Regions from separate parts of the Streptomyces sp. 63XJN7_1_ISO-PGPR-S23-121 genome, predicted to be linked through region 2. Evidence: riboswitches for the same ligand, from Rfam matches in the RefSeq annotation. Region 2 holds a riboswitch; the other holds the start of a gene.
What was found. A riboswitch is a leader RNA that binds a small molecule or an ion and turns the genes downstream of it on or off. The one in region 2 is predicted to bind cobalamin.

Region 1 (4,877 bases), 850 kb from region 2:
ATGTGCTTGTAGAGGGTCAGCACCAGGTTGTTAGCGACGATGGAGTCGCCCGTCGCGAAGAAGGCCACCAGCCGTCCGATGAGGTGCTGCTCCTCGGGGCTGAGCTTCGCGAGGTCGGCGACGTCCGAGTGGAGGTCGACCTCCTCGACGTGCCAGGTGTTCTTGATGGCGTCGCGGTAGCGCTCGTAGAAGTCCGGGTAGCGCATGGGGCGCAGGGTCAGTTCGAAGCCCGGGTCGAGCAGGTTCTTCACGGCGGGGGTCTCGGTGGTCATTACTGGCAGGCCTCGCAGGACTCGGGGTTTTCCAGGGAGCAGGCGACCGCTTCGGGGTCCGGGGCGGCCTGCACGGGCACGGTGGCCCGGCCGGCGGCGCGCGCGATCCGGGTCGCCGGGCGGGAACGCAGGTAGTACGTGGTCTTCAGGCCCTGCTTCCAGGCGTAGGCGTACATCGAGGACAGCTTCCCGATGGTCGGCGTCTCCAGGAACAGGTTCAGCGACTGGGCCTGGTCGAGGTACGGGGTACGGGCGGCGGCCATGTCGATGAGGGCGCGCTGCGGGATCTCCCACGCGGTGCGGTACAGCGCGCGCACGTCCTCGGGGATCCACGCGAAGCCCTGCACCGAGCCGTTCGCCTCGCGCAGCGCCTCGCGGGTGCGGGCGTCCCACACGCCGAGCCGCTTGAGGTCGTCGACCAGGTACGAGTTGACCTGCAGGAACTCCCCGGACAGCGTCTCGCGCTTGAACAGGTTGGACACCTGCGGCTCGATGCACTCGTAGACGCCCGCGATGGAGGCGATCGTGGCGGTCGGCGCGATGGCGAGGAGCAGCGAGTTGCGCAGCCCGGTCGTCGCGATACGCGTCCGCAGCGCCGCCCAGCGCTCCGGCCAGGCCGTCCGCACGTCGTAGTGGTCGGGGTGCAGCACGCCCCGGGCGGTGCGGGTCTTCTCCCAGGCCGGCAGCGGGCCGTTGCGCTCGGCGAGGTCGGCGGACGTCTCGTACGCGGCGAGCATGATCCGCTCGGCGATGCGCGTGGACAGGGCCCTGGCCTCGGCGGAGTCGAAGGGCAGGCGCAGCCGGAAGAAGACGTCCTGCAGGCCCATCGCGCCGAGGCCGACCGGGCGCCAGCGGGCGTTGGAGCGGCCCGCCTGCTCGGTCGGGTAGAAGTTGATGTCGACAACCCGGTCCAGGAAGGTGACCGCGGTGCGGACGGTGGCGTCCAGCCGCTCCCAGTCGATGTCGCCGCCGGTCACGAAGGCGCCGAGGTTGACCGACCCGAGGTTGCAGACCGCCGTCTCCCCGTCGTCCGTGACCTCCAGGATCTCCGTGCAGAGGTTGGAGGAGTGCACGACGTGGCCCGGCTCGGCGGTCTGGTTGGCGGTGCGGTTGGCGGTGTCCTTGAAGGTCATCCAGCCGTTGCCGGTCTGTGCGAGGGTGCGCATCATGCGGCCGTACAGCTCGCGGGCCGGGAGGGTCTTCCTGGCCAGGCCCTTCGCCTCGGCCTCCCGGTAGGCCGCGTCGAACTCCGCGCCCCACAGGTCGGCCAGCTCCGGCACGTCCGAGGGCGAGAACAGCGACCACGGCCCGTCCGCGTCCACCCGGCGCATGAACTCGTCCGGGATCCAGTGCGCGAGGTTCAGGTTGTGCGTGCGCCGGGCGTCCTCGCCGGTGTTGTCCCGCAGCTCCAGGAACTCCTCGATGTCGGCGTGCCAGGTCTCCAGGTAGACCGCCGCCGCGCCCTTGCGCCGGCCGCCCTGGTTCACCGCGGCGACCGAGGCGTCCAGCGTCTTCAGGAACGGGACGATGCCGTTGGAGTGCCCGTTGGTGCCGCGGATCAGTGAACCCCGGGCGCGGACGCGGGAGTAGGCGATGCCGATGCCGCCGGCGTGCTTGGACAGGCGCGCGACCTGGTGGAGGCGGTCGTAGAGGGAGTCCAGCTCGTCCAGGGGGGAGTCGAGGAGGTAGCAGGACGACATCTGGGCGTGCCGGGTGCCGGAGTTGAAGAGGGTGGGGGAGGAGGGCAGGTAGTCCAGGCGGCTCATCAGCCCGTACAGCGCGGCGACCTCGTCCACCGACCGGTCGGTGTCGTCCTCGGCGAGTCCGGCGGCCACGCGCAGCAGGAAGTGCTGGGGCGTCTCGACGACCTTGCGGGTGAGCGGGTGCCGGAGCAGATAGCGGCTGTACAGCGTGCGCAGCCCGAAGTAGCCGAAGCGGTCGTCGGCGGCCGGGTCGGTCAGCGCGTCCAGGCGGGCCGCGTGCAGCCGGACGAACCCGGCCGTGCGGTCGGCGATCAGGCCCTCGCGGTGGCCGGTCGCGACGGACTCGGTGAAGGAGGTGACGCCCTGGGAGGCGGCCTCGGCGCGGATGCCGAGGGTCAGCAGCCGGGCGGCCAGCCGGGAGTAGACCGGGTCCTCCGAGATCAGACCGGCCGCGGCCTCCGTGGCGAGCTCCCGCAGTTCCGCCTCGTCGGCCCGCGCGGACCGGCCGCGCAGTGCGGCGGCGGCGACCCGGCCGGGGTCGGCGTCGGGGAGGTCGGCGGTGAGGCCGGTCAGGGTCCGCAGCAGGGCGGCACCGGGTCCGTCGGGTTCCTCGGTCACGGGGATCGCAGAAGCCGTCGCAGCGGACACTGAGGCCGGGTCGGCTGGCGCGATGGTCACGTGGGGCACTCCCTCGCTCGGCACGGGGCCAGGCGGAGGGCAGGGGGCAGCTCACGAGCGCGCGCGGCGTCGCGTCCACCGGCCCATTCCGCGAGGCCCGGACGTCATGGCACCCGGACCGGGACGGCCGGGCGCACTGTCGGCAGGTCCTCGGACTCGAGCCCGTGGCGCTCACGCGGATACGCGAACACACACGAGTACACCGTTGCGGGACAGTTCCGGATTCACACCGGATTCCCCTGCGGCGACAGCGAGCATGAGCATACATCTTGTGCCGGGTTCCGCGAGCACCCCCAGATGTTGTGCCGCGCCGGTGTCAGAGCGTCAGTTGGTAGGTGAGCAGCGTGATGTCGTCGAGCCCCGGCACGGGGTTCCAGTCCCGCTCGGGCGTGCGGACGAAGCCCAGGCGTTCGTAGAGCCGGTGGGCGGTGCGCATCGTCCGCTGCGTCGACAGCACGACGCGTGCGCAGCCCCCGACGGCCCGGGCGCGGTCGACGCACGACCGCACGAGGGCCTCGCCGACGCCGCGTCCCCGCGCCTCGTGGTGGACGGCGAGCATGCGTATCTCGGCCTCGCCGGGCCGGGCGATGTCGGCCATGGGGCCGCCGGACGGCACGAAGGTCACGCCGCCGAGGATCCGCCCGTCCGCTGCGGCGGCGAGCACCTGGGCCGCCGCGGCCCGCTTGGCGACGTCCCGCAGCTCGCCGAGGTAGGAATCGCTCTCCCCGAAGTCGAGCAGTCCGTCGTCGAGATAGGCGCGGGCGGTGATGTCGCCGAGGGCCCGGTACTCGTCGGGTGACGCCTGTCTGATCACGAAGTCCATGGGCCGAGTGTGCCCCACGGGTACGACGACGGGCCGCCGGATTTCTCCGGCGGCCCGTCGGATCGGGGGATCAGTGCGAGGTGCCCGCGGTGGCCGGGGGCAGCTCCGTCTGGACGCCCGGGTCGCCCGCGTCCGCCGTGTAGTCGCCCGGCCGGGTCTCGTCGACGCCCTCGGGTGCCTTGACGGCCTTCAGGACGAAGGTCAGGACCACGGTGACCAGGACGTTCAGCACGAAGGCGGTGAGGCCGATGTAGCCGATCTCGCCGATGCCCGGGATCTCCTTCGAGGACCCGCCGAAGTGCGCCTGCGTCGGCGAGGCGACCCCGTAGGCGGCGGCCGTGCCGTAGACCATGCCGACCGCCCAGCCGCCGAGCAGGGCCCAGCGGTGGAACCAGCGGGTGAACAGACCGCCCACCAGGGCCGGGAAGGTCTGCAGGATCCAGATGCCGCCGAGCAGCTGGAAGTTGATCGCGACGGTCTTGTCCATGCCGAGGACGAAGATCAGCGCGCCCACCTTCACCAGCAGCGACACCAGCTTGGAGACCTTCGTCTCCTGTTCCGGGGTGGCGTCGGGCTTGATGAAGTCCTTGTAGATGTTGCGGGTGAAGAGGTTCGCGGCCGCGATCGACATGATCGCCGCCGGCACCAGGGCGCCGATGCCGATCGCCGCGAAGGCCACGCCCGCGAACCAGTCCGGGAACATGTCCTCGAACAGCTGCGGGATCGCCAGCTGGCCGTTGTCCACCTTGACGCCGGCCGCGATCGCCATGAAGCCCAGCAGCGCGAGCAGGCCGAGCATCAGGGAGTACAGCGGCAGGATCGTGGTGTTGCGGCGGATCACCTCACGGCTGCGGGAGGACAGCGTCGCGGTGATCGAGTGCGGGTACATGAAGAGCGCGAGCGCCGAGCCGAGCGCCAGCGTGGCGTACGTCCACTGGCTCGCCTCGCCCGGCACCACCGCGCCGCGCGGCTTCCCGGTGGCCTCGTTGGTCTGGCCGAACGCCTCGCCCGCCTTGGCGAAGATGTCGTCGAAGCCGCCGAGCTTGATCGGGATGTAGATGATCGCCACGGCGATCACGATGTAGATCAGCGTGTCCTTCACGAACGCGATCAGCGCGGGGGCGCGCAGACCCGACGAGTAGGTGTACGCCGCCAGCACACCGAAGGCGATCAGCAGCGGCAGGTCCTTGACGAACCAGTTGGTGTCCTCCCCGCCGCCGACGCCCATCACGTCGAGCACGGCCTGGATGCCGACCAGCTGGAGCGCGATGTACGGCATCGTGGCGAGGATGCCGGTGACGGCGACCGCCAGCGACAGGCCCTTCGAACCGAACCGGCCGCGCACGAAGTCCGAGGTCGTCACGTACCCGTGCTTGTGGGAGACCGACCACAGGCGGGGCA
Region 2 (4,877 bases):
CGAAGCTGGGCGTCAAGGCCATGATCGGGTCCGGCATGGTGATCGGCACCGCAGGCGTCTTCCTGCTGGTCCTCGTCGACAAGGACTCGACGTACTCCGGCTTCCTGGCCCCGATGCTGCTGCTCGGCCTCGCGATCGGCCTCAGCGTCTCCCCGGCCACCGACACCATCATGGGCTCCTTCCCGGAGAGCGAACTGGGCGTCGGCGGCGGCGCCAACGACACCGCGCTGGAACTCGGCGGCTCGCTCGGCATCGCCGTCCTGGGCTCCCTGCTCGGCACCGCCTACCGCGACGAACTGGCCGACCTGGCGGGCGACCGGCTCCCGGCCGCCGCGCTGCACACCGCCCAGGACTCCGTCGGCGGCGGCCTCGCGGTCGCCGAGCAGATCGCGAAGACGCCCTCCGCCGGCCCCCAGCAGGCCCAGGCCCTGGCCGACGCCGTCCATCAGGCCTTCGCCCACGGCGTGGCCACGACCAGCCTGATCGGCGGGATCATCATGGCCGCCGGCACCCTGATCGTCGTCGCCGTCCTGCCCGGCCGCCGCGGCGGCGCACAGCGGCGGACCGAGGAGCAGCCGGCACCGGCCCGCGACGCGGAGTACAGCGACTCCACGAGCTGACCGGCGCGGCGACGGTCAGTCGGCCGGCCCGGCCAGGGCCGCCAGGTCCTCCGCCGTGCGCGGGCCCCCGGCCGGGTCCGCCAGCAGTCCCCGGGCACACAGCAGCCGCGCCGCCGCCACCCCCCACGGCAGCCGCAGTCCCGCCGGGCCGAGCAGGTCGGTGCGGGCCAGCGTCGGCGCCGTGGGGCCGGTGTGCACCCCGGACGGGGTGAGCAGGGCGGCGTCGTCGGACCAGCGCAGCGCGAGATCCACGTCGTGGGTCGCCATCACCACCGTGGTGCCGCCCGCCCGCAGCCGGTCGAGGGTGTCGAGCAGCCGCTCCTGCCCGTCCGGGTCGAGCCCGGCGGTCGGCTCGTCGAGGATCAGCACCCGGGGGCGCATCGCGACCGCGCCGGCGATCGCGGCCCGCTTGCGCTGCCCGTACGACAGCAGGTGCGTGGGCCGGTCGGCCAGCCCGGCGATGTCCAGCGCGGCGAGCGCCTCCCCGACCCGGGAGCGGACCTCCGGATCCGGCAGCCCGAGGTTCAGCGGCCCGAACGACACGTCCTGGGCGACGGACGCGGCGAACAACTGGTCGTCCGGGTCCTGCACCACCAGCTGCACGGTGGTCCGCAACCGGGTCAGCCCGGCCCGGTCGTACGTCACGGGCCGCCCGTCGACCGTCAACCGCCCGGCGCCCGGCCGCAGTCCGCCGCTGAGCAGCCGCATCAGCGTCGTCTTGCCGCTGCCGTTGCGGCCCAGCAGCGCGAGCGCGCGCCCCTCGCGCACCTCGAAGTCCAGGCCGGTCAGCACCTGAGGCCCCTCCTCGTACCCGAAGGACACACCTCGCAGGGCGACGAGGGCCGGTTCGGTGGGCTCGTTCACGTCAACGGCCTTTCCAGTACGAAGGTGAGCACGGCCAGCGCCGCCAGCAGCACGACGCTCGCCGCCGTGAACGGCACGGAGACCCGGGCCTCGGGCACCAGGACGCGCAGCGTGCCGTCGTAGCCGCGCCCGGCGAGCCCGGCCTGCAGCCGCGTCGCCCTGTCGAAGGCCCGCACGAACGCCGTGGCGCCGAGCCCGCCGAGCGAACGCCAGGCCGCGGCCCGGGTGGTGTGCCCCAGCCGCGCGGCCTGCGCCTCGCGGATCCGGCGCACGGAGTCCAGCAGCAGGAAACTCATGCGGTAGGTCACCAGCGCCACGTCCACCACCGGCGCGGGCACCCCGGCCCGCACCAGCCGGGGCAGCAGGTCGGACATCGGCGTGGTGAACGCGAACAGCAGCACCCCGAGGGAGGCCGCCGACGTGCGCAGCAGCAGCTCCCCGGCGCGCACCGCGCCGCCGTCCGCCGCGCCCACGAAGCCGCCCGGGCCCCCGACCCGCACCAGCAGCGGCAGGGCACCGGTCACGCAGAACCCCAGCGGCACCCGGTACGCCCGCCACAGCCGCCGCCGGGGCACGCCCGCCGGGCCGAGCAGCACCGCCAGCGCCGCGACCAGGACCAGCGCCGCGCCCGGCCAGGGCGGCAGCGAGATCGCGAGCACGGTCAGACCCAGCCCGAGCACCGCCTTGTCCACCGGGTGCCGGTGGCGCCACCGGCTGCTGTGCGCCGCCGCGTCGATCGGCAGCACTCAGTCCCCTTCGGGCGCGTTCGCGTCCTGCCGGGCGGCCGCCCGCTCCTCGCCCTGCCGCCGGCCCCGGCGCAGACCGAAGTAGTAGGCCAGCACCCCCGCGCCGAGCGCCGCCTGCGCGGCGAACAGCGCGGACTCGATCTCCCCGGACGGCGGCTCGTACAGCGGCGAGAACCACGGCTCGTAGTCCGGCTCGATCTCCGTGATGGCCGTCTCCGCCTCGGCGTCGGCCCCGGTGAACGGCTTCTCCTTGTGGTCGCCGAGACCGAGCGCCAGCGGCAGCACCGCCAGCGCGGCCACGGCGAGCAGCAGCAGGAGGTTGATCTTCGTGTTGCGGTTCATCGGACGACGGCCTCCTCACGCTCGCCGGCCTTCGCCGGCAGCACGCGCAGACGGGTCAGCTCTCCCTTGCTGGACTGCACCAGAAGCCGCATCACGACCACCGTGAGCAGGCCCTCGCTCACCGCGAGCGGGACCTGTGTGACGGCGAAGATGGATCCGAACTTGCCGAGCGCGCCCAGGAACCCGCTGGCCGGGTCGGGGAAGGCCAGCGCGAGCTGCACGCTGGTGACGCAGTAGGTGGACAGGTCGGCGACGAACGCCGCGCAGAACACCGTGACCATCAGCGGCGCCCCGTACCGGCGCAGCAGGCGGTAGGTGCCGTAGCCCGCCCAGGGGCCGGCGATCGCCATCGAGAAGGCGTTGGCGCCGAGCGTGGTCAGCCCGCCGTGGGCGAGCAGCAGTGCCTGGAAGAGCAGGGTGATCGTGCCCAGGACCGCCATGACGGGCGGCCGGAACAGGACGGCGCCCAGACCGGTCCCGGTGGGGTGCGAACAACTCCCGGTGACGGAGGGCAGTTTCAGGGCCGACAGCACGAACGTGAAGGCTCCGGACGCCCCGAGCAGCAGCGTGCTCTCGGGATGCTCCCTGACCTCACGGGTGAGTGACCGTACTCCGTGGACGACGAACGGCGCGGACGCGACACTCCAGGCGATCGCGTGCGCCGGAGGCAGAAAGCCCTCGGCTATGTGCATGGCTCAGCAGACCCTCTCCAGCACCTCGTGGATGGACGACGCGCCTTGGCCGGTCTCCTGGCTGACGGGTACCACCGCCCGAACTCCGCCTTCCCGGGTCACAAGGACCCAGTGGCTGCCCGCGAGGGCCGGAGCCGGACTTCCCGATCACAGTGGCGAGGGCCGCACCGGTACTTCACCGGATTTCCCGTTCACCAAGGCGTGGCGACAGTAGTGCGCCCACGAGGGTGGTGACAAGCGGGCCTCCCGGCGGCCGGCCCCGGGGGCCGCGGGGACTTCCGCGCCGGCACCGCGTCGTACGGGGCCGCGCGCCCTCGCCCGGCGTGGCGAAGATCTCAGCCCGAGGTGCCCTTGCCGTCGGGGGCGCCGCCGTCGGTGTCCCGGACCACCCGGGAACGCAGCTGCTGGCCCAGCGCCGTCCCCGCGGCGGTGAGGAAGACGAAGCTGTAGACGATCTGCAGGATCGTCACGAGCCGCGCCGTCTGGCCCCGCGGGGTGATGTCCCCGTATCCGACCGTGGCCAGGGTGACGACGGTGAAGTACAGGGAGTCGACCCGGGTGTGCAGCCCGTCGAACGCACCGGGCTGCTTGGCCAGGAGGTAGTAGGCCGCGGCGAAGACGTGCACCGACAGCAGGATCAGCAGGGAGATGGCCACGCCGGGGTGGGTGTCCGTGCGGCCGGTGAGGACGTGGCGGATCTGCCGCAGCAGCAGTACGGCCACGGCCGCCAGGCCCAGAGCGAACAACAGCCAGCTCAGGACCGGATGACGGGGGCCCAGCCGGTCGAGGGGCAGCAGGAAGTAGGCGGCGACCAGGGCCACGACCGCACCGGCCCTCGTCACCCAGGGACGCGCCGAACGCCAGGAGGCACCGGCCCCGGTCCGGTGCGCCCGCCCGCCGCCCCCGCGTCCGGTCACCGCTCCGGCCCCGGCCGGGGACGCGACTGCGTCCCCGCCCCCGCCGGAGGCCCGGGCTCCGGCGGGCTCCGGCGGACCGCCTGGGCGACGACGAAGGCGACCACCGACGAAATGACGATCAGCGGCATCTGCTCGTGCGCGTCCGCGCCCATCAGCAGTACCGCGAGCACCGAACTGGCCAGTGGCAGCCCCGTCACCGCGGCCATGGCGGCGGGCATGCCGAGGGCGAGGGCCGGGGTCACGCCGAAGCCGGGCAGACCGGAGCAGGCCATGGCCGTGGCCGCGCCCAGCAGCAGGGAGGGGAAGATCGGACCCCCGCGCAGACTGCCCAGTGCGATGCCCCACGCCAGCCCCTTGCAGACGACGAGCGCGACCAGCGCGCCCACGGACCAGGCGTGCGGATGCGCGGCGAGCTGGGCGAGGGCGGCCTGCCCCGACAACGCCGCCTCCGCCGGCGAACGGCCGGTGATCAGGGCGTACGCGGTGATGCAGACGCCGACCGCCGTGGCGCACAGGACGGTGCGGACGGCAGTGCGGTGCTCCGCCCAGGCCCTGGTGCGGCGGCCGAGCGCGCGGGCCAGCGTGACCAGCACCGCGATCAGCGCCGCCGTCGGGATGCCCCACAGGAAGTCACCGGCGTCGGGGTCGGTGCCCGGCGGCACGTCGGGCAGCGACAACGCGCCGATGGTCAGGCCG

Region 1: linked by a shared signal. The riboswitch ahead of AC0VYN_RS05715 (ribonucleoside-diphosphate reductase subunit alpha) and the one ahead of AC0VYN_RS09315 (energy-coupling factor ABC transporter permease) in region 2 are both predicted to bind cobalamin.

Annotation. Positions count from the first base shown of each region.
Region 1 covers NZ_CM149653.1:1,222,161-1,227,037, forward strand. The annotation lists gene AC0VYN_RS05710 (ribonucleotide-diphosphate reductase subunit beta) at 1-272, opposite strand, end outside; gene AC0VYN_RS05715 (ribonucleoside-diphosphate reductase subunit alpha) at 272-2,653, opposite strand; cobalamin riboswitch at 2,778-2,917, opposite strand; gene AC0VYN_RS05720 (GNAT family N-acetyltransferase) at 2,970-3,476, opposite strand; gene mctP (monocarboxylate uptake permease MctP) at 3,547-4,877, opposite strand, start outside.
Region 2 covers NZ_CM149653.1:2,074,043-2,078,919, forward strand. The annotation lists gene AC0VYN_RS09295 (MFS transporter) at 1-620, shown strand, start outside; gene AC0VYN_RS09300 (energy-coupling factor ABC transporter ATP-binding protein) at 636-1,484, opposite strand; gene cbiQ (cobalt ECF transporter T component CbiQ) at 1,481-2,230, opposite strand; gene AC0VYN_RS09310 (energy-coupling factor ABC transporter substrate-binding protein) at 2,231-2,572, opposite strand; gene AC0VYN_RS09315 (energy-coupling factor ABC transporter permease) at 2,569-3,264, opposite strand; cobalamin riboswitch at 3,295-3,478, opposite strand; gene AC0VYN_RS09320 (potassium channel family protein) at 3,600-4,106, opposite strand; gene AC0VYN_RS09325 (chloride channel protein) at 4,178-4,877, opposite strand, start outside.